3 regions of the Buttiauxella sp. genome follow, and region 3 is predicted to be linked to each of the others. Evidence: predicted binding sites of a transcription regulator. Region 3 holds the regulator's gene; each other region holds the start of a gene.
The links. The regulator CRP, encoded in region 3, controls carbon source genes, mostly activating them, when cyclic AMP is high. The targets are predictions, from matches to a motif close to ATGTGANNNNNNTCACAT.
Positions count from the first base shown of each region.

Region 1 (10,550 bases), on a different contig from region 3:
TTTTGCACTCACTGAATTTCAGGCAATAAAAAACGCTGCATAAGCAGCGTTTCTTGTCTCGTCGAATTGTTTTCTTGCAATCAGCCAAGGGATTAACTGTCTGCAAGAACCGCATTAACTGCGGCTCAGTACGCGTCGTGCTTCGTTATAACGCTTCTTCCAGTACGGTTCGTCCATGCTTGAAATCGTCACACCACTGCTGGTGGAAGCATGTACAAACTGATTATTGCCGATATAAATACCAACATGTCGACCGGTTGAACCTGCGCGGAACAGAACTAAATCGCCAGTACGTAATTTATTACGTGAAATCGATTTACCTGAATCCTGCTGTTCAGAAGTTGAACGAGGCAACTCTAAACCAAATTGTTCACGGAATGTACGCTGCACGAATGCAGAACAATCAATACCGCTTTTATTGCTGCCACCAAGACGATAACGAACGCCTTTCCAGCTTGCATATTGATCCATGAGACGTGATTTCACATCTACATTACGGACCATCTCTTCGAATTCATCCTGAGAGGCTTGCAGTAAAAAACCATCTTTATTGCCGACTGCATGCGTCTCAGAATGCATATTTGCGGTGTTTGTCGAACTACATGCTGACAGCATTACTGCCACAGCAACGGCGGGAATTACCCGCAAGATATATCTCAAAATAGGCTGAGATTTGACCATTATGTTTGTTATCCCTTGAAGTCCTTAACGATAAATATCGTTATACAAAATGCCAACGTGACGAGACTAATTACCTGAGCGTCATGAAACAAATGCTTATGAGCAAAACTGTGGTATGACGCACAAATTTATTCACACTGCGAATGATTTGGCTTTAAGCACAAAACGTATCCGAGGTTACCCTATCAACACTGGCGTGGCGAGAGCTTTTATCCGTTTTTTTATAAGAAATTGTGATGTTAAAAAATGATAAGAAATATTGCGTATTTGTTAAGCGTTATTGATGTTTAATTGTGCAAATGCTTCTTTTAACTGGGGAAGCGAAAAGGTTAAATATTAGTCGATTTTAACGGGTGAATGAAAAATCATCAGAGTTCATTCCGTTCTCTGATGATTGAGCGTCATTGGTGTTTATCAGATGTTAATCATTCGCTTTACGCATTTGGGGTAAATAACGGTCGAGCAGGTTAATTAACCCATCACTTACTGGGGTTAATAACACCCATGGTAAGCAAACAAGCGCAATGGAGAGCGACCCAACAAAGATATCAGTAAACCAGTGTGCCCCTATCATCATGCGCGGCATCATGAAGATCAGGAAAATAATAACGGCAATGCCAAACGCTTTTTTACCGAAATATCGCAGCATGAAGCCGGTGAAAATCAGCAGCATTAATCCGTGGTCGCCCGGGAAACTGTCTTTAGAAGCATCCTTTGTCGGGAAATGCAGCAATTCACTGACACGGTAAATATCGGTGAAATAGAGCGTAGGGCTGACGTGAGATTCCGGAATCAAATGGCCGAGCTGATTAATAATCACTGCACAAAATAGCATCACAATGCCCATGATGACCATGCGGCGGCGACCGCTTGATGATTCTTTGCGCCAATAGAAGAAAAACAACGTACCCATCGCTAATAACGAGATGCCATCAAACACGCGATTATTGGTCACCGCGACAAGTATCAGGAAGGCGTGACTCTTTACCAGTGCGCGGTTGAAGAAATGGAAGATATTGGAGTCGATAACGAACCAATAGCCATGTCCGGCAGGCAGATACCAACTAAAAAAGAGTGCTAATCCCAGTGCGTTTAGCACCAGGATTAAAGGTAATCGAATAGTTTTCATACGTTGTCACGAGTTTTTTTAACAAAGGGCAAAAGGGTAGACCTACAAACTTAAACGTAGCTTCAACAGCGACGTTTGCAATGCATTCCAGTCAACTTCAGCACTATGAATCAACTCGATACGGCTGTCTGGTGGGGCCACGTTTTGTGTTTCGATATGGAAATCAAGACCCTGGCGATTTACACGGACTAAGCCTTCCGCAATACGCAGTACGCCTTTAACGCGGTCGACCGGGGCCAGTCTGGCCCATTCCAGAATCCCCACCGTGTCAAAGAGGGTGTCGGCATCAAATATCCAGCCGCAACCGACGTAGCCCTGACCACTATTAATGCTTCGTCTCCAGCGTTGATGCTCCGGCAGACTTAATGCGGCAAGACCTTTAGTGACGGCGTGGCTGTGTTGATGGTCGGGGCTGGAAGGGAGTTCGCGTAGATTTTGACGCGGTCTTTCAAGAAGCGTGATATCAATCTTGCCGTTACTCGCGGCAATAATGTCACGGCCTAAAGCTTCGCGCTGTTGCCAGTCGGCCAGTGCTTTGCGGCTTTCATCGCTGGCACGGTCTTCTTTATTGGCAATGATAATATCGGCCGCCGCCAGCTGGTCGCGGAAGTTGTCATTATTTATGGCGCGTTCATCAAGTAACTGGCGAGGGTCGAGCAAACAAATCGTGGCGTTGAGTTCTATCCACGGTTGGTAAACCTCGGCAGTCAGCATATCGAGAATTTGTTTCGGATGACCCAGACCTGTCGGTTCGATAAGTAATCGGTCGGGTTTACCCTGGCGAAGTAATGTATTCAGGCCAACTTGCATCGGCAACCCATTCACACAACACATACAGCCGCCGGGGATTTCTTTCAATAATGCGCCGCTATCAGCTAATAACGCACCGTCGATGCCGACTTCACCAAATTCATTGACCAGCACAGCCCATTTTTCATGCTCAGGTTTATTGGCCAATAAATGCAAAATGGTGGTGGTTTTTCCGCTACCGAGAAAACCGGTAATGAGGTTGGTTTTAGTCACAGGCGCTCCGGACAGGTTAAGTGAACCTAACGTGATTAGTATCACAATCCTGAACAACATTTGCGAGAAAAGGAAGCCTGAGCGTGCTTCACATCCTTGTGAAGTATGTTTAAAGGCATTGATCGTTAAATTAACCGACCAGTTTTGCGACCGCGGCGCGTGCGCCAGTGCGGCACAACTCATTCCATGCAGCCTGGACGTTTTCGACAAAATGTTCATCAGCAGGCAGGTCGCTGCCGAAGATTTCTTGCAGGCTGAGCAGGGCGTTGACGCGTTCTTCTGGCGTGCTGCCGTCAACCAGGGTTTTAATTTTCGCGGCCAATGGATCGCGAATATCAATTTCATTTCCAGCGTCATCGGTGCCGCTGACATAACGCATCCATCCGGCAATACCCAACGCCAGACATGGCCATGCATCACCTTGCTGCAGGTGCCAGCGAACACTTTCCAGCATGCGCTGCGGCAGCTTCTGGCTCCCATCCATCGCGATTTGCCAGGTGCGGTGTTTCAGCGCCGGGTTTTCGAAACGCTCAATCAGGTTATTCGCATATTGCTGTAAATCGACGCCCGTCACCCGCAGAGTTGGCGCTTGTTCTTGCATCATCAAACGATGGGCAGCCTGGCGGAAATTATCATCAGCCATGCAGTCGTTAACATGCTGATAGCCTGCGAGGTACCCGAGATACGCGAGGAAGGAGTGGCTGCCGTTAAGCATGCGCAGCTTCATTTGCTCCCACGGCATCACGTCATCGACCATTTCAACGCCCACTTCTTCCCAGGCAGGGCGGCCCGCGACAAAATTATCTTCAATAACCCACTGGATAAACGGTTCACCTGAAATCGCGCAAGGATCTTCAACACCCAGCGTTTCGGTGATTTCCAGTAAGGATTCTGGCGTTGCCGCAGGGACAATTCTGTCAACCATGGTGCTTGGGAAGGTCACATGTTCACGGACCCAGTCGGCTAATTCCTGGCTACGAGTTTCTGCCATGCCGATCACCGCATTGCGTACCACATGGCCGTTGTCGGGAATGTTGTCGCACGAAAGCACGGTAAATGGACGCAAGCCCCGCTCGCGACGGCGATTGAGTGCTTCCACTAAAATACCTGGCGCGGAATGGGGTTCGGCTGGATTTTTCAGGTCGTGAATAATTCGTTCGTTATTGTTGTCGAGTTTTCCGGTCGCCGGATCGATGCAATATCCCTTTTCAGTCACGGTCAGGGAAACAATCGCCACTTGCGGCTCGCAGAATTTCTCAATAATGGCCTCGAGGCCATCAAGTTTTGCATTCAGGCATTCGTTAACCGCACCGACAACTATCGCCTGATTACCTTCTCGGCCTTTTTCCAGCACGGTATAGAGGTGATCCTGGGCGCGTAGCGCGGTCATCAATTTATCACCGCTAAACAGGCTAATTTCACAAATGCCCCAATCCCCCCCCAATTTATTGAGTACCCGATCGGTCAACAACGCCTGATGTGCGCGATGAAATGCCCCAAAGCCAAAATGGACGATGCGGGTTTTTAACGCTTTGCGATCATAGCGTGGTTGCTGAACACCGGTGGGGAGCGCGACCGAAGCAATTGTATTCATAATTGTAAATCCCGATTAACGAATTAGTAACATTGCGCAGTCTAAAGTTATATGACAGCAAATTAAATTGGTGTGCCGTCTTTATCCATTTAATGTGAGCTGGATCAACCAATGTCACCGCAAAATTTGACCGAAAAGAAGAATCCAGTATGGTAGTAGTCAATACAGCATTTAGAATTGGTATGACAACTTAACTGAGGAACTGTCGATGGAACAAACATGGCGTTGGTACGGCCCGAAAGACCCGGTATCTCTGGATGATGTGCGTCAGGCGGGCGCGACCGGTGTCGTTACTGCTCTGCATCACATCCCCAATGGCGAAGTGTGGCCGGTTGCTGACATTAAAGAGCGTCAGGCTGTGTTGGCAGCGAAAGGGCTGACCTGGTCAGTAGTAGAAAGTATTCCGGTGCATGAAGAAATTAAAACCCACACCGGTGACTACGATAAGCATATCGCAAACTATCAGCAGAGCATTCGTAACCTGGCGGAATGTGGCATCGACACCGTATGCTACAACTTCATGCCCATTCTGGACTGGACGCGTACCGATCTGGAATATGAATTACCAGATGGTTCACGCGCTCTGCGTTTTGACCAGATAGCATTCGCGGCATTCGAGCTGCACATCCTCAAGCGTGAAGGGGCAGAAGCTGATTACAGCGAAGAAGAGCAGCGCCAGGCGCTGGCCTACTTCAATAATATGTCCGATGCAGAAAAAGAAAAACTGACGCGCAATATCATCGCCGGTTTACCGGGTGCGGAAGAGGGTTATACCCTCGACCAGTTCCGTGCGCGCCTTGCTGAATACGACGGCATCAATAAAGAACAACTGCGCGAAAACATGGCGTACTTCCTGCGTGCGATTGTTGCGGTAGCGGAAGAAGTCGGTGTGCGCCTGGCGGTTCACCCGGACGATCCACCGCGTCCAATCCTCGGCCTGCCACGTATCGTATCCACAATTGAAGATATGCAATGGCTGAAAGAAACGGTCGATAGCATTTATAACGGCTTCACCATGTGTACCGGTTCTTATGGCGTGCGCGCTGACAACGACCTGGTGCATATGATTGAAACCTTTGGCGATCGTATTCACTTCACCCATTTGCGTGCCACTTGCCGCGAAGACAACCCGAAAACCTTCCATGAAGGCGCGCATCTGCAAGGTGACGTGAACATGGTTGCGGTGGTGAAGGCCATTCTGACTGAAGAGCTGCGTCGTAAAAACAGCGGTGATTTGCGTCCGATTCCGATGCGTCCGGACCACGGTCACCAGATGCTTGACGATCTGCACAAGAAAACCAACCCAGGTTATTCAGCGATTGGTCGCCTGAAAGGTCTGGCAGAAGTACGTGGTGTGGAACTTGCTCTGAAACAGACTATGTTCCCAGAACTGCTGAAGTAAGCTGAACAATAAAGTAAAAACGCGCCATCAGGCGCGTTTTTTTATGCAGATTTTTGGTGGAAGACGCATTTGCTTATCCACGCTACAACTGCTTTTCGTAGGTCGGATAAGCTTGCGCCATCCGACATTTTTAACCATTAATCTGCACGACCCATAGAACGTTTTTCAGCGATATGAATGCGGATCTTCTCACCGGTGACCATATATTCTGGAACCTGAATCACAAGGCCAGTCGACATGGTTGCAGGCTTGGTACGGGAGCTTGCTGATGCGCCTTTGATGCCAGGTGCAGTTTCAACAATTTCCAGATCCACAGTTTGTGGCAATTCCAGCGCCAGCAACTGGCCATCCCAGGTGAGAACCTGCATGTCTGGCATGCCGCCTTCAGGGATGAACTGCAACTCGTCTTCAATCTGATCTTTGGTGAAGATATACGGGGTGTAATCTTCTTTATCCATGAACACGTACTCGTTACCGTCGATGTAAGAGAAATCAACGAAACGGCGAGTCAGGGTAATGGTGTCGACGATATCGTCACCTTTGAAGCGCTCTTCAACTTTCTGGCCAGTACGGACATCAGAAAAACGCATTTTATACAGCGTTGCTGCGCCACGTGCGCTGGGTGCCTGAATATCAATATCTTTAACAATCAGCAGCTTGCCGTTGTAATTCAGTACCATACCTTTTTTGACTTCGTTAGCTCTTGCCATCGATAATTCCTGTAAAAAATTGAGGAGCGAAAATATTGCGTCAAATTACTCGCGGGGCGTCTTTCAGGCAAGCGGATTTAATCGCTGACCGGCTAGAAATGGCATAGTAAAGCCGCGTCACTACTGCTACAGTCCAGATCCTTGTCAGCCCACCGGAGCATTGCAGATGGACTGTCGTCCCGATTGCGGCGCATGTTGTACCGCGCCTTCCGTATCAAGCCCAATCCCTGGCATGCCAAATGGCAAACCGGCCAATACGATTTGCGTGCAACTTGGCGCTGATATGCGTTGTAAAATCTTTCTTTCACCGCTAAGACCCAAGGTCTGTGCCAGCCTGCAAGCCTCGCGTGAAATGTGTGGCACCACGCGCCAGCACGCCATGGATTATTTGATTTATCTCGAAGCGGCGACCGCTCCTTAAATATCTTTGATTTTCACCATGCAGTAAGCGGTGATGGCTATCATGCCTGTCGCGATATAAAACACGGTGTGATAATTCCAGATTTCCGCCACGACACCAGCCATCGACCCGGCAATTATCCAGCCGACACGCGTGGTATTGGTATACAGCGTGGTTGCCGCTCCAGCCTGGCCCGGCATTAAATCCTGAAAATAGATCATGCCGATACCCGCCAAAATGCCGATGAAAATCGCGTTCAGCAGTTGTAGCCCCAGCAGCATGAATTCGTTATGCAGTGTCAGCATCCCAATGTAGAACAACAGACCCGCGACCGCCGCAATCCGCATCAGGAAACGCTTACCGAAGCGTTTGGCGTAATAACCGGCGATAAGCATCGTAGGGATTTCAAGGCCAGCAGCGGTCCCCATCATCACGCCCGCCAGTTTCTCCGGCAGATGTAATTCATGAATGATGTAGAGCGGCATATTAATGATATAGAGGCTGTTACAGCCCCACATCATGGTGCAGGCGACAAACAATAACAGCGCATCACGGCGATTACGGCGCGGCGCCTCAAGGGTGGTCGATTTTGTCTCCACCTCTTTTCGCATCGAGGGTAACAACATCCGCACCATCACACTGCACACCACAAACGCCAGCGCGGCGCTGAGATACATCGTGGTAAAACCAAAACCCAACGCCAGCGCGTAGGCGATAGGCGGGCCAATCACCCACGCAAGCGATACCTGCGCACGCAGAATTGAGCTGAACATCACCGCTTCGCGACCGGTACGGTCGGCGTGTTCGCGCGCCAGGGCAAACATTTGAGGGTTAGCGGTCGAGCCAAAACTACTGAGGAAAACCCCGACGAACAGCAACACAAAATAGTTGCGGTTCCAGGCAAAAAGCACGCAGGCGAGAGCGCCTAATAAGCAGCAGACAAAAATAAGCGCTTTGCGATCGCCTTTGCGGTCCGAACGCCCCGCAAGAAACTGGCTGACCAAAATACCAATGATGGCACTACCGGTGAAAAAGAAGCCGACCATCGCTGGGCGAGCATGCACTTCTTCCGTCAGAAACAGGCTCAGAGTGGGCGTTTGTAATGCACCCGCGATCCCGGTAAGAAAAGCGACAATCAAAAAGGCGGAAGACGTTAAATCAAGGGGCTTACGGGTTGCTGCTATGGGGGCGTTTTGCATGCTCTCGGCGTCGCTAATTTATGAACGCGCGGAGTTTACGCGCCTTGTCAGAAAATAAACAGTTGATCAAATCAAAGGCGGCACGAAAAGACGCTTAAAGCTAAACGCATCGCGCAGTACTGCTATTTAGCATTTTATGAAACTGCCGCCATACTGAGTTATAGAGAAAGTGGTTGAATGGACTTATCCGCTTTAACTCGTTCAGCTTTTACGCCCAGGTTTGAGGGAAATGTGCGGAACCTCTAAATTTCAGTAACGAAATCTCAACATGACTTGCCTGAAACCTGGTGAATATGCACACTACTTGAAACGTTTCAGCGTCGTCTTATTTGTTATCAGGAGTGGGATGGCGCATTTTTTCTCATTGCAGCTGAATCGTTTCAATTCGGCAGGAGAGGAGAACCATGTTCCAGTTATCTGTGCAAGACATTCATCCGGGAGCGAGTGCCGGAAATAAAGAAGATGCCATTCGTCAGGTTGCCGCAGCACTCGCGCAAGCTGGCAATGTCAGCATTGGCTATGTAGAAGGTATGCTGGCTCGCGAGCTACAAACTTCTACTTACCTGGGCAACGGTATTGCTATTCCACACGGCACCACCGACACCCGCGATCTGGTGCTGAAAACTGGCGTTCAGGTGTTTCAGTTCCCCCAGGGAATCGAGTGGGGCGAAGGCCAGACCGCCTATGTTGCGATTGGTATTGCCGCCAGCTCCGACGAACACCTGGGTTTACTGCGTCAGCTTACCCATGTGCTGAGTGATGACGACGTTGCTGAACAACTCAAAAATGCAACTTCAGCAGAAGAGCTTCGTGCATTGCTGATGGGCGAAAAACAGTCCGCCTCTTTGCTTTTTGACAACTCATTGCTGGCACTCGATGTCACCGCAACCGACCTGATGACGCTGCAAGCATTAAATGCCGGGCGCATCAAACAAGCTGGTGCAGCAGACACGGCATTTGTAAGCAATGTCATCTCCAGCAAACCTCTTTATTTAGGTCAGGGCATCTGGCTGAACGACAGTACTGAAGGCAACCTTGCCAGTGCTGTTGCCATCAGTCGTCCTGTGACTGCGTTTGAGACTGAAGGCCAACCGGTATCGCTACTGATGACGGTTGCTGTGGCCGATGACCAACCCTTACAGGTGCTTAACCGCCTGAGCGACATGCTGATAAACAATACTGCTGACCGCTTGCTGAACGCTGATGCGCCCGCATTGCTGACGCTGCTGACCAGTGATGTTGCACCTGAGCAAAACGTCCTGAGTGCCGATTTCCAGATTCGTAATGAACACGGTTTGCATGCCCGTCCAGGTACCGTGCTGGTGAACACCATCAAACAATTTAATAGTGAGATTACCGTGACAAACCTTGATGGCACCGGCAAGCCTGCCAATGGACGCAGCCTGATGAAAGTTGTGGCACTTGGCGTGAAGAAAGGCCACCACCTGCGCTTTACCGCTCAGGGTGACGATGCTGAAGTTGCGCTGAAAGCGATTGGTGAAGCCGTTGCAGCCGGTTTGGGCGAGGGGGCAGCATGAGTCGTCGCGTCGCAACCATCACCTTAAATCCGGCTTACGATCTGGTCGGTTACACGCCTGAAATTGAACGTGGTGAAGTTAACCTCGTTCGTACCACCGGCTTACACGCTGCGGGTAAAGGCATTAACGTTGCTAAGGTTCTGAAAGATCTTGGTATCGATGTCACTGTTGGCGGCTTCCTTGGGAAAGACAACCAGGATGGCTTCCAGCAACTGTTCAGCGAGTTGGGGATTGCTAACCGTTTCCAGGTTGTACAGGGTCGGACCCGTATTAACGTCAAACTGACAGAAAAAGACGGTGAAGTGACCGACCTGAATTTCTCCGGCTTCGAAGTGACTCAGTCAGATTGGGATCGCTTTGTTGCAGACTCTCTGAGCTGGCTCGGCCAGTTTGACATGGTCTGCGTCAGCGGCAGTTTACCGGCAGGTGTTTCTCCGGAAGCGTTTACCGACTGGATGACCCGTCTGCGCAGTCAGTGCCCATGCATTATTTTCGACAGCAGCCGCGAAGCGTTAGTCGCGGGGCTGAAAGCGGCGCCATGGCTGGTGAAACCGAATCGCCGCGAGCTGGAAATCTGGGCGGGTCGTAAACTTCCAGATATGAAAGATGTGATTGATGCCGCCCACGCGTTGCGTGAACAGGGCATTGCTCATGTGGTTATCTCTCTGGGTGCCGAAGGCGCACTTTGGGTGAACGCATCCGGTGAATGGATTGCCAAACCGCCAGCTTGTGAAGTCGTCAGCACCGTCGGTGCCGGGGATTCCATGGTGGGTGGGCTTATCTACGGCCTGTTAATGCGTGAATCCAGCGAACATACCTTACGTCTGGCGACGGCAGTTGCGGCGCTGGCGGTGAGTCAGAGCAACGTCGGTAT
Region 1 is NZ_JBAVHX010000022.1:46,364-56,913, forward strand. It holds gene mepS (bifunctional murein DD-endopeptidase/murein LD-carboxypeptidase) at 115-681, opposite strand; gene WBL83_RS14860 (phosphatase PAP2 family protein) at 1,103-1,810, opposite strand; gene WBL83_RS14865 (CobW family GTP-binding protein) at 1,853-2,833, opposite strand; gene WBL83_RS14870 (mannitol dehydrogenase family protein) at 2,964-4,427, opposite strand; gene uxuA (mannonate dehydratase) at 4,636-5,829, shown strand; gene yeiP (elongation factor P-like protein YeiP) at 5,967-6,539, opposite strand; gene WBL83_RS14885 (YkgJ family cysteine cluster protein) at 6,706-6,960, shown strand; gene setB (sugar efflux transporter SetB) at 6,957-8,138, opposite strand; gene fruB (fused PTS fructose transporter subunit IIA/HPr protein) at 8,543-9,676, shown strand; gene fruK (1-phosphofructokinase) at 9,673-10,550, shown strand, end outside.
Region 1: WBL83_RS14870 (mannitol dehydrogenase family protein) is a predicted target of CRP. The motif match lies at 4,520-4,537, and genes of this name have one in related genera.

Region 2 (10,550 bases), on a different contig from region 3:
GCGCCGTGACTTTTCCCGGCCACAAATCCAGGTGGACATTTTCGAGAGCGCGAACACCGGGGAAAACTTTGGTTATCCCCTTCAGGGACAGCAAGGGTGTAGTGAGTGTCATGGTTTTATTCTCCATTGAATCAGATCGCCCTCACCCCGGCCCTCTCCCCCAGGAGAGGGGGAAAAGAAGGTTCCCTCTCCCCTGGAGAGGGAGAACACCAATCTATCCCCTCTCCCTCAGGGAGAGGGTTAGGGTGAGGGTTGTTTAAAACCCAATCAGAATATTTTGGAGAATTTATCGATGTTGCTGGCATCGTAAACAAATGGCTCAGCCATGGCGCCACTGCCATCGGCGTCCAGTTTCACTTTGCCCAGTTTACCCATGCTGGCTTCATCTTTGGTGGCGGTGCCTTTAACTAAATCATCAGCCAGATAGGTGGCGGCGTAACCCAGATCGATTGGGTTCCAGATAGCGAAGCTTTTCGACGCTCCCGATTTCACCGCACCCGCCATTTCAGACGGCAGGCCGAGGCCAGTCACATAAACTTTGCCAATTTTCCCCTGGTCTTTCACCGCTTGTGCTGCGGCCACAATCCCGACGGAAGAAGGAGAAACAATGACTTTCAAATCAGGATAGGATTTCAGCAAACCGACGGTTTCACGGTAGCTCTTATCAGAGAGATCGTCTCCATAAGCGACGGTGACTATATTGACCGATGGGTACTTAGGCAGCACCTTTTTCATCTCAGCAATCCAGATGTTCTGGTTGGTTGAGGTTGGTGTGGCGCTAAGGATAGCGACATCACCTTTTTCGAGGTTCATCGCTTTTAACGCATCAGCAGCCAGTTTGACGTTGGTTTCGCCAATCAATGCGTTATTGGAAGGATTCAGGTGAATCTGGCGACCATCTTTTGCTACGCCGGAATCCCATGAAACCACTTTAATACCACGCTGCATGGCTTTTTTCAGCACCGGAACCAGCGCATCAGGGTCATTGGCAGATATGGCGATGGCATCAACACCTTGAGCGATCAAGCCGTTGAGAACTTCAATTTGTGCTTCGGCGGTCGTGGTCGTTGGGCCGGTGTAGATGACTTTTACATCTCCAATTTCTTTGGCGGCTTCCTGAGCCCCCACGTTTGCGGCTTCAAAGAATCCATTACCGAGTGATTTCGCCACGAGTGCGATTTTCACTTCAGCAAAGGCAGAGGTGGACAGTGCGAGTGCGACAACGGTAAGCGTACAACCTAATATTGCTTTTGTTTTCATTGCTTGTACTCCGATGTAGGTAGGGTTTGCAGGTATTTTTTATTATGTCGGCATGTCGGATGACGCTTTACTTATCCGACCTACAATTCACTTTATTCAAGTAGGGTGGATAAGCGCAGCGTCATCCACCGTTACAGATTTACGACTTACAACTCTAAAGCACTGGCCAATGGGGTCACGCCAAAACGTTTGCCGAGCGCAATGAGCTCGTCACGGCTGATGGTTTGTTTCATGCCGCCCATCGAAATAACTTTTACCAACACTTCAGCAGACTTCTCGGCGGTATCGATAAGACCAAACGCTTCATCAAGCGTTGGGCCGCTACCGAATACGCCATGGAACGGCCACAGCACCAGCGAATGTTTTTCCATTTGACCCGCCGTCGCGTTACCAATTTCATCAGTGCCCGGCACCATCCACGGCAGAATGCCGACACCATCCGGGAATACCACCAGACATTCGGTGCTGCCTTCCCACAGTTTGCGGGTAATCACGTCGGTGTCGTTTTCCAGCACGTAGGTCAGGGCAATCAGGTTGGTGGCGTGGCAGTGCATAATCACACGGTCTTTTCCGCCAGTCGTTCTGATACGAACGCTGTGTGACTGGAAGTGTGATGCCAGTTCAGACGTTGGCACCGCTTCGTTCTCAAGCCCCCACAAAATGTGGTAGCCCGTACCGCGGTTGTCCACTTTCACCACGCCAATATTTGCTGCCGGATCCAATTGTACGTTGCGGAAGAATTTGCCAGAGCCCGTGACGATAAACGGCGTGTTCGCCAGTTCAGGCATCGGTTGGCTCAAAGCGATATAACGTGGAGCCGCGTGGAACTCAGCCTCGAATGGCGTGATGTCCGCCTCATCCAGACGCATGGTGATATTGCCACCGTTGCGCTCGTCCCAGCCCTTCAGCCAGGCATCGCTTGTTGCTTTGATCATGCCTTCTACAAACCAGGCGTTAAGGATGTTCTGCATAGTCTTGTGTTCCTGTTTTATTCTGGCGGATGGCGCTAACGCTTATCCGCCCTACGTTTTGTCATGAGTTGTAGGTTGGATAAGCGAAGCGTCATCCACCATTGAGTGGTCAGCCGCGTTTGCTCAACACGTCTTGTTCATATGTCCGCACAGTTTTCAGCCACTGGGCGTCAACCGGCGTGTCGTTACGCTGGCAATACATTTCCCAAACCGCTGCCCACGGCAGTGATTTTTGTTCTTCAAGCAGCGCCAGGCGCGCGGTGTAATCGCCTTCACGCTCAAGCTGGCGCAGCGTTTCTGTTGGTTCCAGCAATGCACGCAGCAACGCTTTCTTCATATTGCGGGTGCCGATAACCCAGGCAGCGACACGGTTAATGGAGGCGTCGAAGAAATCCAGCCCGATGTGGACGCGGTCGAACAGGTCGTGGCGGATAATTTCGCTGGCGATAGCTTGTGTTTCGTCATCCAACAGCACCACGTGGTCGCTGTCCCAACGGACCGGGCGGCTCACGTGCAACAGCAGGCGCGGCACATACAGCATCGCACTGGAAATTTTGTCGGAGATAACTTCGGTCGGATGGAAGTGCCCTGCATCCAGACACAGCGCCGTCTGGCGGCTGGTGGCGTAACCGAAATAGAATTCGTTGGAGCCGACGGTGTAGCTTTCTGCGCCAATCCCGAACAGCTTGCTTTCCACCGCGTCGATATGGTGTTGCGGGTCGAGTTTTTCGCTCATCGCTTCATCGAGAGCTGCGACCAGACGCTGGCGCGGGGCGAGTCTGTCCACCGTGATGTCTTTCATGCCATCCGGGATCCAGATGTTCATCACTGACGGGGTGCCCAGTTGCTCACCAAAGTACGCCGATACTCTACGGCTGGCTTTAACGTGATCAATCCAGAACTGGCGGATTTCATCGTCAGCATGGGACAGCGTGAAACCGTCAGCGCTGAGTCGGTGCGAGAAGCACGACGGGTTGAAATCCAGCCCTAATTTGTTGGCTTTCGCCCACTCAACCCAGTTTTTAAAATGTTCTGGTTTGATTTTGTCGCGGGAAACAGGCTTCTCTGATTCCAGATAAATAGCATGAAGATTCAGGCGTTTTGGGCCTGGAATTAACGATAATGCGCGTTCCAGGTCGGTACGTAATTCCTGAGCGTTGCGTGCTTTACCAGGGTAGTTACCCGTCGCCTGAATCCCACCGCTCAATGCGCCTTCTGGGTTTTCAAAGCCCGCAACGTCATCGCCCTGCCAGCAGTGCATAGAAACCGGCAAGCGGTCGAGCTGTTGCAGTGCGGATTCAACATCAACACCGACAGCAGCAAAGCGCTGTTTTGCCAGTTCCCAGGCTGTTTCGAGAGAGGTGGTCATGCGCAAAACTCCTTACGTGTTTGAGTATTCAGCGGAAACTGCTCGATGTACCGGGCAATGTCACTGTCTGTTTGGGGGATAAAAGTTTTCAGTTCGTAGCTGGCTGCGACAATTTTGCGGACGTCATCAACATCGGTGATTTCATCCAGCGCCATTAACTGGCAGCCAATATTGCCAAGTGTTGAAGCTTCAATGGGACCGGCAAGCACCGGGATGCCGCAGGCATCGGCACAAAGCTGGTTGAGTAATGTGTTCTGGCTACCGCCGCCCACAATATGCAGGCAGCTGAATGGGCGACCGCGAACGGTGGCCAGTTCCTGAAGGGTTTTGGCATACAGCAACGCCAGACTGTCGAAAATACAGCGCGCCAGTTCATTGTCAGTGAACGGAACCGGCTGATTGCTTTCGCGACATGCCGCCTGAATCTCACGGCTCATGCTTTCAGGATTAATAAAACGATCGTCGTTTGGATTGATGACAAATTTGCAGGCGGCTGTCTGTCGAGTGCGATCGATAAGATCCGCAAGATCGGTAATGCCCAACTCTTTAGTGACGCGCTGCAACAACCACAGCCCCATAATATTTTTCAGGACCCGGTAGCGCCCTTCCGCACCACCTTCGTTGGTGATGTTGGCAGCCAATGCTTCGCTGGTGGCATACGGTGTTTTGCTCTCAAAACCCATGAGCGACCAGGTGCCGGAAGAGAGATAAGCAGCATCTTTATCTTTAAGCGGTGCGCCGATGACAGCGCTGGCGGTGTCATGTGTCGCAACCGAAACCACCGGGATTTTGTTGCCTTCGCGGCAAACCCACTGGCCAATGACATTGCCCGGATGCGTCGGTGTACCGAACCATTTGTGCGGCACGCCAGCCCAATCCAGCAGCGTTTCATCCCAGTTGTCGCTGTTGATATTCACCAGTTGTGTGGTCGTGGCGTTGGTGTATTCCCAGTTCAGTGCACCCGTCAGGCGGTAGCAAAAATAATCCGGGATCAGCAGCGCATGTTCGACGTTATCGATCAATTCTGGCTGCTGTTCCACCAGCGCACGCAATTGATAAAGCGTGTTGAAAGGCATGAACTGGATGCCAGTGCGACGGTAAATTTCGTCACGACCAAGCTGGTTAAAAGCGGTGTCCATCACGCCGTCGGTGCGGCTGTCGCGATAGGAAACAGGCTGGCCGACGCGATGACCTTCGCCGTCAATTAGCACGTAATCGACACCCCAGGTGTCGATTCCAATACTGTCGATGGCAATACCTTCGTCGCAGGCTTTTTGCAGGCCGGTACGGATTTCCAGCTCCAGCGCGTCTACGTCCCAGACAGTGGAGCCGTCGACCTGTTTTAAGCAGTTGGTGAAGCGATGAATTTCTCGCAAACAAATGCTGCGGGTATCACGTTCAAAGCGTGCCAGCATGACACGGCCGCTTGATGCGCCCAGGTCTACCGCAACACTATGGCGTAGAGTCATTTTGGGGTCCTTACTAAATTAATTGACCCCACTCTAAAAAGTAACGCAGTCGCTCACCTTCTCGTTACTGACAGTACAAATCCGCCGCTGGCAAAGAAGCAAAGGTGAACGTGAGTCATGTCACAGATTTATGTTTACACCCTTTATTCATTAGCTTGTGATGCTCGCCGCATTTCCTGATAATTCCCATCCATTCTTAAAAAACGAGCAAGTTTTAACTGATTTCGTGTCGAAACTTTAAGGTACAGATGAGAATCGTTATCTACTATCAGGCAATGTTAAAAAAGCTTGGGGGTAATGATGATGACGGTATTACATGGTTTTGACTTTTTCCCATCAGGGCATGCATCGGTGGCGATTGAGCCGCGTTTACCCCAGGCAGCTTTCCCTGAACATCATCATGACTTTTGTGAAATTGTCATTGTTGAGCACGGTACTGGAACACACGTTTTTAACGGTCAACCGTATACATTAAGTGGAGGTTCAGTCTGCTTTGTGCGCGATCATGACCGTCACTTGTATGAACACACCGAAAATCTCTGTCTGACCAATATTCTTTATCGCGCACCGGACGCATTTTGCTTTTTATCCGGGCTGGATAAATTATTGCCCCAGGAGCAGGATGGCCATTACCCATCGCACTGGCGCGTGAATCAGCCCGTTTTGCAGCAGGTTCGTGGCCTGATTGAGCAGTTTGAGAACATTGGCGAAGCGGCGGATACCCATTCCATAGCCAATCGTGAAATTCTGTTTATGCAGTTGCTGGTGCTGCTGCGTAAAGGCAGCATGATGGAAGGTGCCACTAACTCTGAAGGGCGATTAAATCAACTGATGGCATGGCTTGAAGATCACTTCGTTGAGGATATTTGTTGGGAGGAGTTAGCCGGGCAATTCACGCTATCTCTGCGCACCTTACATCGCCAGCTTAAACAGCAAACCGGCATGACGCCCCAGCGTTATCTCAACCGTTTACGGCTGATGAAAGCCCGCCACCTGTTACGTCACGGAGACGAAAGCGTCACAAACATCGCCTTCCAATGCGGTTTTGGCGACAGCAATCATTTCTCAACGCTTTTTAAACGTGAATTTTCCTGGTCACCACGTGAAATTCGCCAGGGGCGAGATACTCAACTTCAGTAATCGCGAAGGCAATCACCGTTTTTTTAACCAAAAAAGCCAATACTTGCCCGTTAGTTTGTCGGATGACACTGCGCTTATCCGACCTACGATGCTGGTTTTGTAGGGTGGATAAGCACAGCGTCATCCACCGTTTAGATTTCGGTTTTTGAGGCATCACGGTGGCGGGTCATTTAATTCTCAAGAAAGCAGATTTCTTTGTCACTTCCGCGCAACCCGTGGCGGTGGCAGACCGCTATCCGCAAAATGTCTTTGCTGAACACACACACGATTTCTGTGAACTGGTGCTGGTGTGGCGTGGCAACGGCTTGCACATCCTTAACGACCGCCCTTATCGCATCACCTGTGGTGACCTGTTTTATATCCGCGCGGAAGACCGCCATAGTTATGAGTCGGTTAACGGATTAGTTCTGCATAACATTATCTATTGTCCTGAACGGCTCAAACTCAACGTCGACTGGAACGATTTGTTGCATAGCGCGCGGACGGTGGGGAAAGATCCGCGCTGGCGGCTAAGCAGCCACGGTATGACACAAGCACGGCAAATAATTGGTCAGTTGGAACACGAAAGTGTCAAAACAGACGCGCTGTCGGTGTGTTTGACCGAGAGCTTGTTTTTGCAGTTGTGCATTTTGCTGCATCGCCATCGTTATCAGTCTCAGGATGATAACGGACCCAACAGCAGTGAAACTCTCGATTTATTGATGGCAGCACTGGGGAAAAGCCTCGATTCTTCCTTTGAGCTTGCGCAGTTCTGCCAGCAGCATCAGGTGACAGAGCGCAATTTACGACAGCTTTTCCGTCAGCAAACCGGCATGAGTATCAGCCAGTATTTACGCCAGCTGCGCATTTGCCAGGCACAGGATTTATTGCGTCATAGTGATTTGTTGATTGGTGATATCGCCACGCGTTGCGGCTTTGAGGACAGTAACTATTTTTCGGTGGTGTTTCTAAAAGAGACCGGGATGACGCCACGGGTATGGCGTCTCCGTTATACTATTGAAACGTAATTAATTTGCCATGCCCAGGCCGACAATATTTGCAGCAATAATTATCACCACACAACCCACGCTCAGTACCCCAACAGGACGTCTCCCTGCTGATTTCCACTCTTTCATAATCAAGCCAACCAACCCGCCACACAGCACGTAGAAACTCATGTGCAACATCCAGCTCATATAGTCGTATTGTGCAGGAATTTTGGCGTGGCCCCAGGCGTAGAAAAAGAATTGCAGATACCACATCAAACCTGCGAGTGCGGCAAATAACACATTGCTGATAATGAGTGGTTTTGCCAGTGAGAAGTCGGCTTTGATCGACAAGTCTTTCATCCTGGCCAGACGAATGAAGCAGAAGCCAAGGTTAATCAGCGCACCGCCTCCCATTATCACTACATAACTTGGCAATGCCACATACAACGGGTCCACACCCAGTGCAGCTGCAGCATCATGCATCGGTTTTGCGGCGTCCATCGCAAAAGACATGCCTGCCGAGAAGATGCCGCACATCACAGCCAGAATCAGCCCTTTTTTAAGGTTGAACTCTTCGGCCTTGATACCCATTTTGCGTTCTTTCAACTGTCCCGCACGGGTAACAATCGCCACCCCTACCAGCGCAACTAACACCCCCAACAGCGTCATGCGTCCACCTGGTGTGCCAATCAGCACATCAAATTTTCCGGCAATTATCGGCGTCATTAAGGTCCCGACAATCAGCGTGATGCCAATCGCGATACCGATGCCCATCGACATGCCGAGATAACGCATCGTCAAGCCATAGTTAATATTCCCTATTCCCCACATCGCGCCAAACAAAAATACCGGCAGTAATGTCGAAGCGTTAAACGAACCGAAGTAAGCCCAAAAATCAGGAAGTAATACGTAACTCACCGTCCACGGCAAAACTATCCATGAAACGAAGCCACCAACCGCCCACATTGTTTCCCATGACCAACGTTCTACTTTTTTAAAAGGGGCGTAAAAACAGGCTGCACTCGCGGCACCCACAAGATGCCAGATTATCCCCATTGTTATTGCATTACTCATTATCCATATCCCTCTGTTTTAACTAAATAACTCCGAGGTGACAGCTGGCTACCCCATTGCCACTGAGTCTAAGGATTGAGCAACTGGCTAACCTTCCATGTGCTGCCGTGGCAGGGGGAAACCTGGCAAAATTGAGGGGGTACGATTGATGGCGCTCACAGTTTTTTATAACCGACGCCCATCGTTTTTCGGACTAACAGATTTTTGAGGTCTGTAGGCCAAGCAACCAGGCGAGCTTTTCCAGCACTGCACCCTGATGCCCAAGGCCAATAGCACAGTGGTGAGCAGGGCCACCTGTACTCCATTGCGTGGTGAAATCACGCGCCGACAGAGGGAAGCGATAACGGCTATTGGTGTTGCCAATATCCAGCACCTCGCCGACAACGGCCTCTCCTTCGGCATACTGCAAGCGCACACTGTTTTGCGCGTCTTCAATAATCGACAGGAAAGTTACGGGGCCAGTTTTCACCGTCATTTGAATTGAGACGCCTTTGCCTGGTTTGCCATGATAAACCGGCAGTGGCACCAGTCGCACATTCCCTTCAGCCATCAACGGATGCGCTGGGCCATCATGCCCCCACAGCACCACGTCATCAGCAAATTCAATGCCATATGGCTCTGAAAATGAGCCTCCCGCGCCAAGCAGTTGCTGGATTTTCATCGCCAGCACATTTTTGATTTCATATTCCCCGGCGATGGGAATACCCTTGCTCGTCAGAAGCGTGTTACCGAGAATAATTGAGGTAATGATATTTTCGCAGGCGTTGCCGTTGCGCCCTTCGTAGTAATACGCCAGTGCACCAAGCTGATTGTTTTCAACGAGTTTATCCATGGCACAGGCGGTCTGAACGGCCCGTTCTACTTCGGCTTTTTCACAGGCAGGGTCGATTTGCAGGGTGGCTTCCACTTCTTGCCATTTTTCCATGCTGGCAGATGGCGTAACCTGCTCGCGATATTCAGCCAGCTCGCACATTTCCAACGGCTTGAAACGCACACCGAGTCTGGCGCTCAGGTTGGTCATATTGCTGTAAACGTCCACCATACCGTTGTAGTAATGCCCCAGAACACCCACCTGGCAGGCCGCTAACCCCTTTTGTACTTCCAGCGCTTGCAGCCACTGTTCCGTTTGTTGCCAGACATAATCATCGCCATGCAAAGCACCAACAATCAGCTGGTAGCGAATCCCCGCACGATTGAACACGTTCGCCAGTTCCGGTGCGCTACATGCCTGGCAATGTGCCAGCCATTCGCCGGTGCGTTCGCCTCGATCGGCCATGTGACGAATTTTCTCGTACGGCAAACCTAACTCAGGTTGTAATGCGAGGATAATTAGCGGTTTGTTGATTTTCTGTACCAGCGGCAGAACTGTGGAACTCAGGGCATAAGTGCTGATGTATAGCACGATAGCATCGACCGGCTGGCTTTGAAGTTGCGTGGCAAAGTGATCGGCTTTGACAACGCTATCAATCAGGCCGCCATTGAAAACCGATGCATTACACTCACCAAGGCGCTGGTCAATTTGCTGCAGATAGCCAGTCAGACGCTGTTCAAGGCCAGCAAACTGCGGCCAGTAGGTATCAAGGCCGATACCGAAAAGGGCGACGTTAAGCGACATAATCATGCTCCAGGCAGAAAAGAAGCGCCGACTATCGCCTTATTTGAACCAGACTGCCTTTGTAGCAGTGCCAGTTTATGTCGCAGGTGGCAAAAAACGATTTATCTACCTGACATTGTTCACATTATCGCCATTATAAAGAAAAGCTATAACCTTATAAAAACTACGGCATTGATAATCATTTTCAATATCATTTAATTAACTATAATGAACCAACTGATTACGCGGCGTTAACAGATATGCGCCAGTTGATACTTTACCCCTTCAAGGAGTTAAGAATATGAGCTATACCCTGCCATCCCTGCCTTACGCTTATGACGCCCTGGAACCTCATTTCGACAAAGAAACGATGGAAATCCATCACAGCAAACACCACCAGGCGTATGTGAATAACGCGAATGCAGCGCTGGAATCTCTGCCAGAGTTCGCAAGCCTGCCAGTTGAAGAGCTGATCACCAAACTGGATCAACTGCCAGCTGACAAAAAAACCGTTCTGCGCAACAACGCGGGCGGACACGCTAACCACAGCTTCTTCTGGAAAGGCCTGAAAACTGGCACTACTCTGCAAGGTGACCTGAAAGCTGCCATCGAGCGTGATTTCGGTAGCATTGATGCTTTCAAAGCTGAATTCGAGAAAGCAGCAGCCACACGTTTCGGCTCTGGCTGGGCGTGGCTGGTTCTTAA
Region 2 is NZ_JBAVHX010000005.1:63,770-74,319, forward strand. It holds gene WBL83_RS04860 (sugar ABC transporter ATP-binding protein) at 1-112, opposite strand, end outside; gene rhaS (rhamnose ABC transporter substrate-binding protein) at 268-1,260, opposite strand; gene rhaD (rhamnulose-1-phosphate aldolase) at 1,407-2,231, opposite strand; gene rhaA (L-rhamnose isomerase) at 2,341-3,600, opposite strand; gene rhaB (rhamnulokinase) at 3,597-5,069, opposite strand; gene rhaS (HTH-type transcriptional activator RhaS) at 5,373-6,209, shown strand; gene rhaR (HTH-type transcriptional activator RhaR) at 6,368-7,216, shown strand; gene rhaT (L-rhamnose/proton symporter RhaT) at 7,217-8,251, opposite strand; gene WBL83_RS04900 (arabinose isomerase) at 8,445-9,866, opposite strand; gene sodA (superoxide dismutase [Mn]) at 10,147-10,550, shown strand, end outside.
Region 2: rhaS (HTH-type transcriptional activator RhaS) is a predicted target of CRP. The motif match lies at 5,225-5,242, and genes of this name have one in related genera.

Region 3 (10,550 bases):
CATCAAAGGTATGGTGCGCAAAAAGCCGTAATTGGCGCCGGAAGAAGTCAGTAACATATTGTTTGGGCCGGGTGTGATCGCCGCGACCCAAAGAAAACCAAGCATTGAGAAGAAAAGCGTTTCCATAAAATGGGTGATCCACACCCGGGAAGTTAATTAGCAAACTAAATGAAACTAACAGTGTGATATGGCTACGACAAGTCCCGCAGCATTGAATTTTAATCACGTAGACGATGAACAATTTCGTCCGCTAAAGGGTGTCAGTAATCCGCACCTGCAAACCATGCTCCCCCGCCTAATTCGCCGCCGCCTCAATTTCAAACCTCACTGGCAGCGTCTGGATATGCCGGATGGGGATTTTGTCGATCTTGCCTGGAGCGAAGACCCGCGTCAGGCAATGCATAAACCACGGTTAGTCGTTTTTCATGGCCTTGAAGGAAGTCTACACAGCCCGTATGCACATGGGTTAATTGAAGCCGCGAGTAAACAAGGCTGGTTGGGAGTCGTGATGCATTTTCGTGGTTGCAGCGGCGTGCCAAATCGCATGAAACGTATCTATCACTCCGGCGAAACCGAGGATGGTAGCTACTTCCTCAACTGGCTCACCACACGTTATGGCCCCGCACCAACGGCGGCCGTCGGGTTTTCACTCGGTGGCAATATGCTCGCCTGCTTGATGGCAAAACAAGGTGCTGATTGCACGCTTCAGGCTGGTGTGGTGGTTTCTGCACCGCTGATGCTTGAGCATTGCAGCAAACATATCGAAAAAGGATTCTCCCGCGTTTATCAGCACTATCTGTTGAATCTGCTGAAGAAAAACGCGGCGCGTAAACTCAGAAGTTATCCAGGAACCCTGCCTGTCGATATGCGTCAACTCAAAGGTATGCGCCGTCTGCGCGAGTTTGACGATTTGATTACGTCGAAGATTCACGGCTTCGCTGATGCCCTGGACTATTATCGTCAATGCAGCGCCATGCCACTCCTGCCGCAAATCAAAAAGCCGACTCTCATCATTCACGCTAAAGATGACCCGTTTATGGATCACCATGTTATCCCGGATAAAGCGATACTGCCTGATAACATTGAGTACCAACTGACTCGCTACGGCGGCCATGTTGGGTTTGTTGGCGGCACACTACGCCGTCCAGAAATGTGGCTCGAACAGCGTATCCCACAGTGGCTGACTCAATTTTTGGACCAGTAATATGATGATTCCCTGGCAAGATCTTCCTCCCGAAACGCTTGATAATCTGATTGAATCCTTTGTATTACGCGAAGGTACAGATTATGGTGAACAAGAGCGCTCACTCGAGCAAAAGGTGGCCGATGTTAAGCGCCAGCTGCAAAGTGGTGAAGCCGTATTGGTTTGGTCGGAACTCCATGAAACGGTGAATATCATGGCTCGCGGGCAATTTCGCGGCTAAGTTTATCTACTACCCTCACCCCACCCCTCTCCCTGAGGGAGAGGCAGAAAAATGAGTGCAAATCCCGGCTCGATCAATACCCTCTCCTGGGGGAGAAGGTTAGGGTGAGGGCCACATTCAAAACACATTTGTGAAACCCACGGAGTTGTTGCCTTATGTCAGCCAAACATCCGGTCATTGCCGTAACAGGTTCCAGCGGCGCGGGAACGACCACCACAAGCCTTGCCTTCCGTAAAATATTCCAGCAACTCAATCTTCGCGCAGCCGAAGTTGAAGGTGACAGCTTCCATCGTTTCACACGTCCTGAAATGGACATGGCTATTCGTAAAGCTCGCGATCTGGGTCGACATATCAGCTACTTTGGTCCGGAAGCGAACGACTTCGGCTTACTCGAACAAACGTTTCTCGAGTACGGTAAAACCGGGCAAGGTAAATCACGCAAGTATCTGCATACTTATGATGAAGCCGTACCCTGGAACCAAATCCCGGGCACCTTTACTCCGTGGCAGCCGTTACCGGAGCCGACCGATGTCTTATTTTATGAAGGCTTGCATGGCGGAGTCGTTACCCCGCAGCACGACGTCGCCAATGCCGTTGACTTGCTGGTTGGCGTAGTACCGATTGTGAACCTGGAATGGATACAAAAACTGGTGCGCGACACCAGTGAGCGCGGGCACTCCAGAGAAGCAGTGATGGATTCCGTCGTGCGTTCGATGGACGATTATATCAATTACATCACGCCGCAATTTTCCCGCACCCATATCAACTTCCAGCGTGTGCCTACCGTTGATACATCTAACCCCTTTGCCGCGCGAGCCATCCCATCACTGGATGAAAGCTTTGTAGTGATTCATTTCCGTGGGCTGGATAACATCGATTTCCCGTACCTGCTCGCTATGTTGCAAGGCTCATTCATTTCCCACATCAATACATTAGTGGTGCCGGGCGGCAAGATGGGGCTGGCAATGGAATTGATCATGACGCCACTGGTTAAGCGTCTTGCAGAAGGGCGAAACATCAATCAGGGCGGATAGCTCCCGCCCTTTTGACGCACATTAGCCTTCGATCACTTCATAGCTGTGAGTAATGTTCACAGCTTTTTCCAGCATCAGAGCAACAGAACAATACTTCTCAGCAGATAAATCCACTGCGCGGGAAACCGCGTTATCTTTAAGCTCTTTGCCTGTCACGATGAAATGCAGGTTAATGGTGGTAAAAAGACGAGGTGCTTCTTCGCGGCGCTCAGAGGTGAGTTTTACTTCACAATCCGTCACGTTGTAGCGACCTTTTTGCAAGATAGAAACCACGTCGATGGCACTACAACCACCCGCAGCCATCAGAACCATTTCCATCGGACTGGGTGCTTTATCGCCAGAATTACCATCCATCAAAATCTGGTGTCCAGAAGCGGACTCCCCAAGGAAGGTTAACCCTTCAACCCACTTCACTCGTGCCTGCATGTGACTTCTCCAGTTGAAAAAAACCCTTTCAGAGTACGCGGATGCAGCAAAACTGGCAACGGAAGGCGACCTGCGTCATGCTGAAACGAGACAATAGGAGACACTTGTCAAAAGCTATGCTAAAACAATCCAGATGCTACATCGCGATACATTGACGTAATGCATGTATGCAGAGGACGTCACTAATTACAGGCAGCAAGAATGACTTGCATGCCATCTCCCCAAGGTGGGGAATATTCTAATACTTGCAACGCCAGACAGGATGTTTAGCGTCTTGTCGTTGGTAGCTAGTTATAAACAGAGGATAACCGCGCATGGTGCTTGGCAAACCGCAAACAGACCCAACTCTCGAATGGTTCTTGTCCCATTGCCATATTCATAAGTATCCATCGAAGAGCACACTGATTCACCAGGGTGAAAAAGCTGAGACGCTGTACTACATCGTCAAGGGCTCTGTGGCTGTTCTGATTAAAGATGAAGAGGGCAAGGAAATGATCCTCTCCTATCTGAATCAGGGCGATTTTATTGGTGAGTTAGGGCTGTTCGAAGAAGGCCAGGAACGTAGTGCCTGGGTCCGTGCTAAATCTGCCTGTGAAGTGGCTGAAATTTCCTATAAAAAATTCCGCCAGCTTATTCAGGTCAACCCAGACATTCTGATGCGCCTGTCTTCCCAGATGGCTCGTCGTCTGCAAGTTACATCTGAGAAAGTCGGTAACCTGGCATTCCTGGATGTAACAGGTCGCATTGCACAGACGCTACTGAATCTGGCGAAACAACCTGATGCAATGACCCACCCAGACGGCATGCAGATTAAAATTACTCGTCAGGAAATCGGTCAGATCGTGGGTTGCTCTCGCGAAACTGTTGGTCGTATCTTGAAAATGCTGGAAGATCAAAACCTGATCTCCGCTCACGGTAAAACGATCGTCGTTTACGGCACTCGTTAATCTCCGTCCTAAAAAATGGCGTGTTGCTTCATGACACGCCTTTTTTGTCTCTACACTTCCCTCACTTGCTCTAAATAGTTCATGTTGCAGGTAGGCGGTAAGCTCAGGAATCCCAGGAGCTTACTAAAGTAAGTGACTGGGATGACTGAGTGCAACCAACAACCCAGCAACTTGAACCATGACGAGCAAATGTGGCGCCGACTGATCTACCACCCCGAAGTTAACTACGCATTACGGCAAACGCTGGTGCTGTGCCTTCCTGTGGGAGTAGGTCTACTGTTAGGAAATTTGCAGTTAGGCCTGCTTTTCTCGTTAGTGCCTGCCTGTTGCAACATAGCCGGTCTGGATACTCCCCATAAGCGCTTCTTCAAACGCCTGATTATTGGCGGCTCCCTGTTTGCTGTCAGCAGTTTAATCATGCAGCTTTTGCTGCTCTACACCGACGTGCCTTTGCCGCTTATTCTCATGGTCATGGCGCTAATGCTAGGCGTGACCGCTGAAATCAGCTCGCTGCACGCTCGTTTGCTTCCTGCCTCGCTGATTGCAGCTATCTTCACGCTCAGCATGGCTGGCAACATGCCTATCTGGAAACCGATGGCGTTGTATGTCTCCGGTACGATTTGGTACGGGGTGTTTAACTGGTTTTGGTTCTGGATGTGGCGTGAGCAGCCGTTGCGCGAATCGTTAAGTCTGCTCTATCGCCAGTTAGCAGATTACTGTGAAGCCAAGTACGGCATGCTGACCCAGCACGCGGATCCGGAAACCACGCTCCCGCCGCTACTGGCCCGCCAGCAAAAAGCCGTCGACTTAATCACCGTCTGCTACCAACAGCTGCACATGCTGGCAGCGAATCAGCAGAACGGTTACAAGCATCTTTTGCGCTCCTTTCAGGTCGCATTAGATCTCCAGGAGCACATTTCCGTCAGTTTGCACCAACCTGCCGAGGTGCAAAAACTTGTCGCACAAAGCCATGCGGAAGCGGTCATCCGCTGGAATGCGCAAACTATTGCGGCCCGTTTGCGCGTTCTGGCCGATGACATTCTTTACCATCGTTATCCGCAGCGATTTTCGATGGAGAAGCAAATTGAAGCCCTCGAGAAAATCGCTCGCCAGAATCCAGATAATCCAGTCGGACAATTTTGTCATTATCACTTTAGCCGTATCGCGCGCGTTTTACGCACCCAACGCCCACTGTATATCCGCGATTTAATGGAAGACCGCCAGCGCCGCTTACCGGTGTGGGCAGCACTGAAAAGCTATTTGTCGTTGAAATCCGCAGCCCTGCGCAATGCCTCACGCTTAGGCGTGATGTTAACTATCGCCAGTCTGTTTGGGGCGTTTTTACATCTGCCGAAACCTTACTGGATTTTAATGACGGTGATGTTTGTGACGCAAAACGGCTACGGTGCCACGCGGGTTCGTATTCTGCACCGTTCGGCAGGGACTATTGCTGGGCTGGCAATTGCGGGTATCGCTCTGCATTTCCACTTCCCGCAAGATATTGCCCTGGGCGCGATGCTGGTCATTACACTCGTCAGCTATTTGTTTATTCGTCAGAGTTACGGCTGGGCGACGATTGGTTTCACCGTGACCGCGGTTTATACCCTGCAACTATTAACGCTCAGTGCCGAGCAGTTTATCGTTCCGCGCCTGATAGATACCCTGCTGGGCTGTCTGATTGCCTTCGGTGGCATGGTATGGCTATGGCCACAATGGCAAAGTGGCTTGCTGCGCCAGAACGCCCACGACGCACTGGAGACAGACCAGGAGGCCATTCGCCTGATCCTGAGCAGCGACCCTGAACCCACGCCTTTGGCCTGGCAACGTATGAAGGTCAACCAGGCCCATAATGCTCTGTTTAACTCACTGAATCAGGCGATGCAGGAACCGGGCTTCAACTCGCATTATCTGGCAGACATGAAACTGTGGGTGACGCACAGTCAGTTTATCGTCGAACACATCAATGCGATGACGACACTGGCGCGCGAGCACAACATGCTGACTCCAGACTTAGCCCAGCATTATTTGCAGTCATGTGAAATTGCGTTGCAACGGTGCCAGCAGCGGCTTCAATACGATGGGCCGGGTGAAACGAACGACGCGAATATTCTCGATCCGCTGGAAGGGCTTCCAACTGGACCGTTGAGCACGATGGAACAACATTTACAGCGGATTTTGGGCCACCTCAGCACCATGCACACCATTTCTTCGGTGGCATGGCGTCAGCGCCCACATCATGGTATCTGGCTGAACCGCTTACGGCACGCACAGAGCAAATAGACTCCGCGTCATCCATCGTTTTTTGCTGGATGACGCGGGCGCTTACACGCCCTGAACGACTTTCGCCACAGCTTTAGCAAAGCGCGTCATACCTTCTTTAATATCTACATTTTCAACAATCAAAGCTGGCGCAAAGCGCATGACATCAGGACCGGCATTCAAAACCATCACGCCTTCCTGAGCAGCCGCATAAAGGAATTCACGCGCACGCCCTTTGTATTGCGGTTTCAGCTCTGCACCAATTAACAATCCCATGCCGCGAATATCGCTAAATACGTCGAACTGCTCATCGATTTGCTGCAAATGCTTCACGAACTGCTGACGCTTTTCCGTTACACCATTCAACACATCAGGCGTATTGATGATATCAAACGCGGCACCCGCAACAGCACATGCCAGCGGATTCCCGCCATAGGTTGAACCGTGTGTACCCACATGGAATGCCGAGGCTATTTCCTGAGTCGTCAGCATGACACTCACCGGGAAACCGCCACCCAACGCTTTAGCGCTGGTCAAAATATCTGGTGTCACGCCGTAATGCATATAGGCAAACAGCTCGCCGATACGCCCCATGCCACACTGCACTTCATCGAAAACTAACAGAGCTTTGTGCTCGTCACACAACTCGCGTAAACCTTGCAGGAATTCTGGCGTCGCCGCCGTGACCCCTCCCTCGCCCTGAATCGGCTCAACCACCACCGCGCAGGTGTGATCGTCCATCACCGCTTTCACAGCATGCAAATCGTTAAACGGGACATGGATAATGTCTGCGGGTTTCGGTCCAAAACCATCGGAATATTTCGGCTGGCCACCAACAGAAACCGTGAACAGCGAACGACCATGGAAGGCATTATGGAACGCGATAATTTTGGTTTTGTACGGGCTATGGCGGGTGGATGCGTAATAACGTGCCAGTTTAAAGGCGGTTTCGTTGGCCTCGGTGCCGGAGTTCATAAACAGCACGCGTTCAGCAAAAGTGGCATCAATCAGCTTACGTCCAAGGCGCAGCGCAGGTTCGTTGGTGAAAACATTACTGGTATGCCATAGCGTTTCGCCCTGGCTTTTTAACGCTTCCACTAATGCCGGGTGGCAGTGGCCCAACGCCGTAACTGCGATCCCACCTGCGAAATCAACATACTCTTTCCCTTGCTGATCCCAGATGCGGCTTCCCTGGCCTTTTACCGGGATAAATTCTGCCGGTGCATAAATCGGCAAAATAACTTCATCGAAAGTTGCCCGGGTAATTGCTGATTGTTCAGTTGCCATTTATTGCCATCCCATTTTTACGCAAGAACAGACATGAAAATATAATCATGAAATATGCATAAAAAATCATTTATTGGCAATAAGAAATCAACGCTTAAGGAAATTGGCTAACAGCTGATGTCCCTGCTCACTGAGAATGCTTTCCGGATGAAACTGCACCCCTTCCAACGCCAGCTCACGATGGCGGATGCCCATAATCTCTTGCTTATCTGTCCATGCCGTCACTTCAAAGCAGGCAGGTAGCGTGGGCGGGTCGATAACCAAAGAGTGATAACGCGTCACGGTCAGAGGGTTGTTCAGCCCGCTAAAAACACCACTGTTGTTATGGGTAATCGCGGATGTTTTACCGTGCATCACTTTTTCAGCACGGACAATTGTTGCCCCAAATGCCTGGGCAATAGCCTGATGGCCAAGGCAAACGCCAAGGATTGGTAACTTTCCGGCGAAGTGAGTAACCGCTGCGAGGGAAATGCCTGCTTCGCCAGGCGTGCAGGGGCCGGGAGAGATCACCAGTTTTTCTGGTGCCAACGCGCTGATTTCAGAAAGGGTCAGCTCATCGTTACGTTTCACCACTACTTCCGCGCCTAATTCGCAAAAGTACTGATAAAGGTTCCAGGTGAATGAGTCGTAATTGTCGATAAGCAGTAGCATCGCGGCTCCGGGGTAAAAAAGAACCGCGCTATTCTATTCGCTTTCGCACGCTTCGCTCACCACTTTAGTGAAAATCTCCGTAAGCGGAGCCAGATCACCCAACGCTCCCGCCTGATTCGCCGCTTGCCACTCTTCAGGCACGACGTCACGCCAGTCCAGTACATATCCGGCATGAATCGCCAGTTGTTCGAAGAACACACGTTGTGCGCGACCGCTGCCCACAAAGAACGGATGAAGTACGTTAATTTCACAGTAGTAATGTGCCAGGCGCTTAACGAACTCTTCTCTGGCAAGCCCGCCCAGATAATGCTCGTCTTCCAAATCCTGCATCAGGTCGTTGCCTTCATTTTCGATGTACTCGAAATGACAGAAACGTGTTTCCCCTTTGGAAATATCAACATCACGTAGCTCGCCCGCCCAGTCGAAAACATCCTGAAAAAGCTGCTGATGGATGGCACACATCCAGGGTAATCCGCGATGCAGCGGGCCAAGTTCAATCGTCTCTACGCGCTGCGCGATAGTCTCATCTTGTGCATGAGGCTCAAGAATATCCAGCCGATTACTGGCCTGAAATGAGCGGCTTCGCTGTTGTTGCCACAGGCGGGACTTTTGTTTGTCGGTAAGTTTCTTTGCCATGGTGCCTCCCTAACATGACCCTTTCTTGCCACAAGTATAAGCAGCAATCGGTGGAAGTGCAGGAAGGTGGAGATTGCGCAGGTAGAAACTACCCGCGCAGGAATATTTTACGGCAGGACTTTTGCAGAGAGGATAACTACAGGTTTTGACGGAACATTTTGGTATGGACCGACATCATGCGTCTGTACTTGAGAGATCTTATCAGCAACTTCCATCCCTTTCACAACTTTACCAAATACCGCGTAACCAAAGTCGCGCTGGCCGTGATCGAGGAAAGCATTGTCTGCCACATTGAGGAAGAACTGGCTGGTTGCACTGTCTTTGTCAGCAGTACGTGCCATGGAAATGGTACCGCGTGTATTACGCAAACCGTTATCAGCTTCGTTTTTAATTGGCGGATTAGGCTGCTTCTGATTCATATCAGCAGTGAATCCGCCACCCTGGAGCATGAAGCCTGGGATCACGCGATGGAAAATGGTGTTGTTGTAGAAACCGCTGTTAACGTAATCCACAAAGTTTTTCACTGAAACTGGGGCTTTTTGGCTGTTTAACTCAAGCTCAATTTCACCCGCTGAAGTGGTCAGCAGGACGTGTGGGTCACCTTTAGCAGCTAGCGCAGCAGGAGATAGCGCGGTAAGAGCAAACACCGTTGCTACGGCCGCCAGAGTCGATTTGAGCATGAATAATTCCTTACGAAGGCAGTGAATGAAGCAAGTTGCTAGATTGTAAAGACGTGCTCAACTCTGCGCCAGCCATTTACTGTTTTTTACTTTCACGTAAATCAATAAGTTAAATGAATGAATCGATTGATAGCGCTAAATAGGTGATTCATATCACTCGAAACGTATGTCGTTACTGCAAATGATTCAGAAATTGTATGAATGAGTCACATTTTTGACTAAAATCCATTCTTCTCGAGTGCTGTCAAAGCACTTTACATTTCTATTCACAGGCTCGTCATGACTAACAGCAACCGCATTAAGCTCACATGGATCAGCTTCTTCTCCTACGCCCTCACAGGCGCGTTGGTGATCGTCACCGGGATGGTGATGGGCAATATCGCCGAATACTTCCACGTCCCCGTTTCCAGTATGAGTAATACCTTTACCTTCCTGAACGCGGGCATTCTGATTTCTATCTTCCTGAACGCCTGGTTAATGGAAATCGTGCCACTCAAAACTCAGCTTCGCTTTGGTTTTATCCTGATGGTTCTGGCAGTTGCAGGGCTTATCCAGGGCGATAACCTGACCATTTTCTCGGTCGCGATGTTTGTTCTTGGGCTGGTCAGCGGCATCACCATGTCGATTGGGACCTTCCTGATTACCCATATGTACGAAGGTCGTGAGCGTGGTTCACGTCTGTTGTTTACCGACTCTTTCTTCAGTATGGCGGGGATGATTTTCCCAATGGTGGCAGCGATTCTTCTGGCACGCAGCCTCAACTGGTACTGGGTTTACGTCTGCATCGGCCTGGTTTACGTCGCGATTTTCATCCTGACTATTGGCTGTGATTTCCCGGCATTAGGCAAACACGCGGCGCCAACCGAGAAAGTTGTTGAGAAAGAAAAATGGGGTGTGGGCGTGCTGTTCCTGTCCGTTGCCGCACTGTGCTACATCCTGGGTCAGTTAGGCTTCATCTCCTGGGTTCCGGAATACGCCAAAAGCCTCGGCATGAATCTGAATGATGCAGGCCAGTTGGTGAGCGACTTCTGGATGTCTTATATGTTCGGCATGTGGGCGTTCAGCTTCATTCTGCGTTTCTTCGATCTGCAACGCATTCTGACTGTTCTTGCGGGTGCCGCTACTGTTCTAATGTACCTGTTCAACACCAGCGAGCCTGCGCATCTGGCATGGTTTATTCTGGCTCTGGGCTTCTTCTCCAGCGCT
Region 3 is NZ_JBAVHX010000017.1:12,545-23,094, forward strand. It holds gene WBL83_RS13340 (LysE family translocator) at 1-126, opposite strand, end outside; gene WBL83_RS13345 (hydrolase) at 188-1,204, shown strand; gene WBL83_RS13350 (YheU family protein) at 1,206-1,424, shown strand; gene WBL83_RS13355 (phosphoribulokinase) at 1,580-2,458, shown strand; gene WBL83_RS13360 (OsmC family protein) at 2,480-2,884, opposite strand; gene crp (cAMP-activated global transcriptional regulator CRP) at 3,199-3,831, shown strand; gene WBL83_RS13370 (YccS/YhfK family putative transporter) at 4,021-6,111, shown strand; gene argD (bifunctional acetylornithine/succinyldiaminopimelate transaminase) at 6,154-7,377, opposite strand; gene pabA (aminodeoxychorismate synthase component 2) at 7,465-8,028, opposite strand; gene WBL83_RS13385 (putative adenosine monophosphate-protein transferase Fic) at 8,062-8,664, opposite strand; gene ppiA (peptidylprolyl isomerase A) at 8,772-9,344, opposite strand; gene tsgA (MFS transporter TsgA) at 9,624-10,550, shown strand, end outside.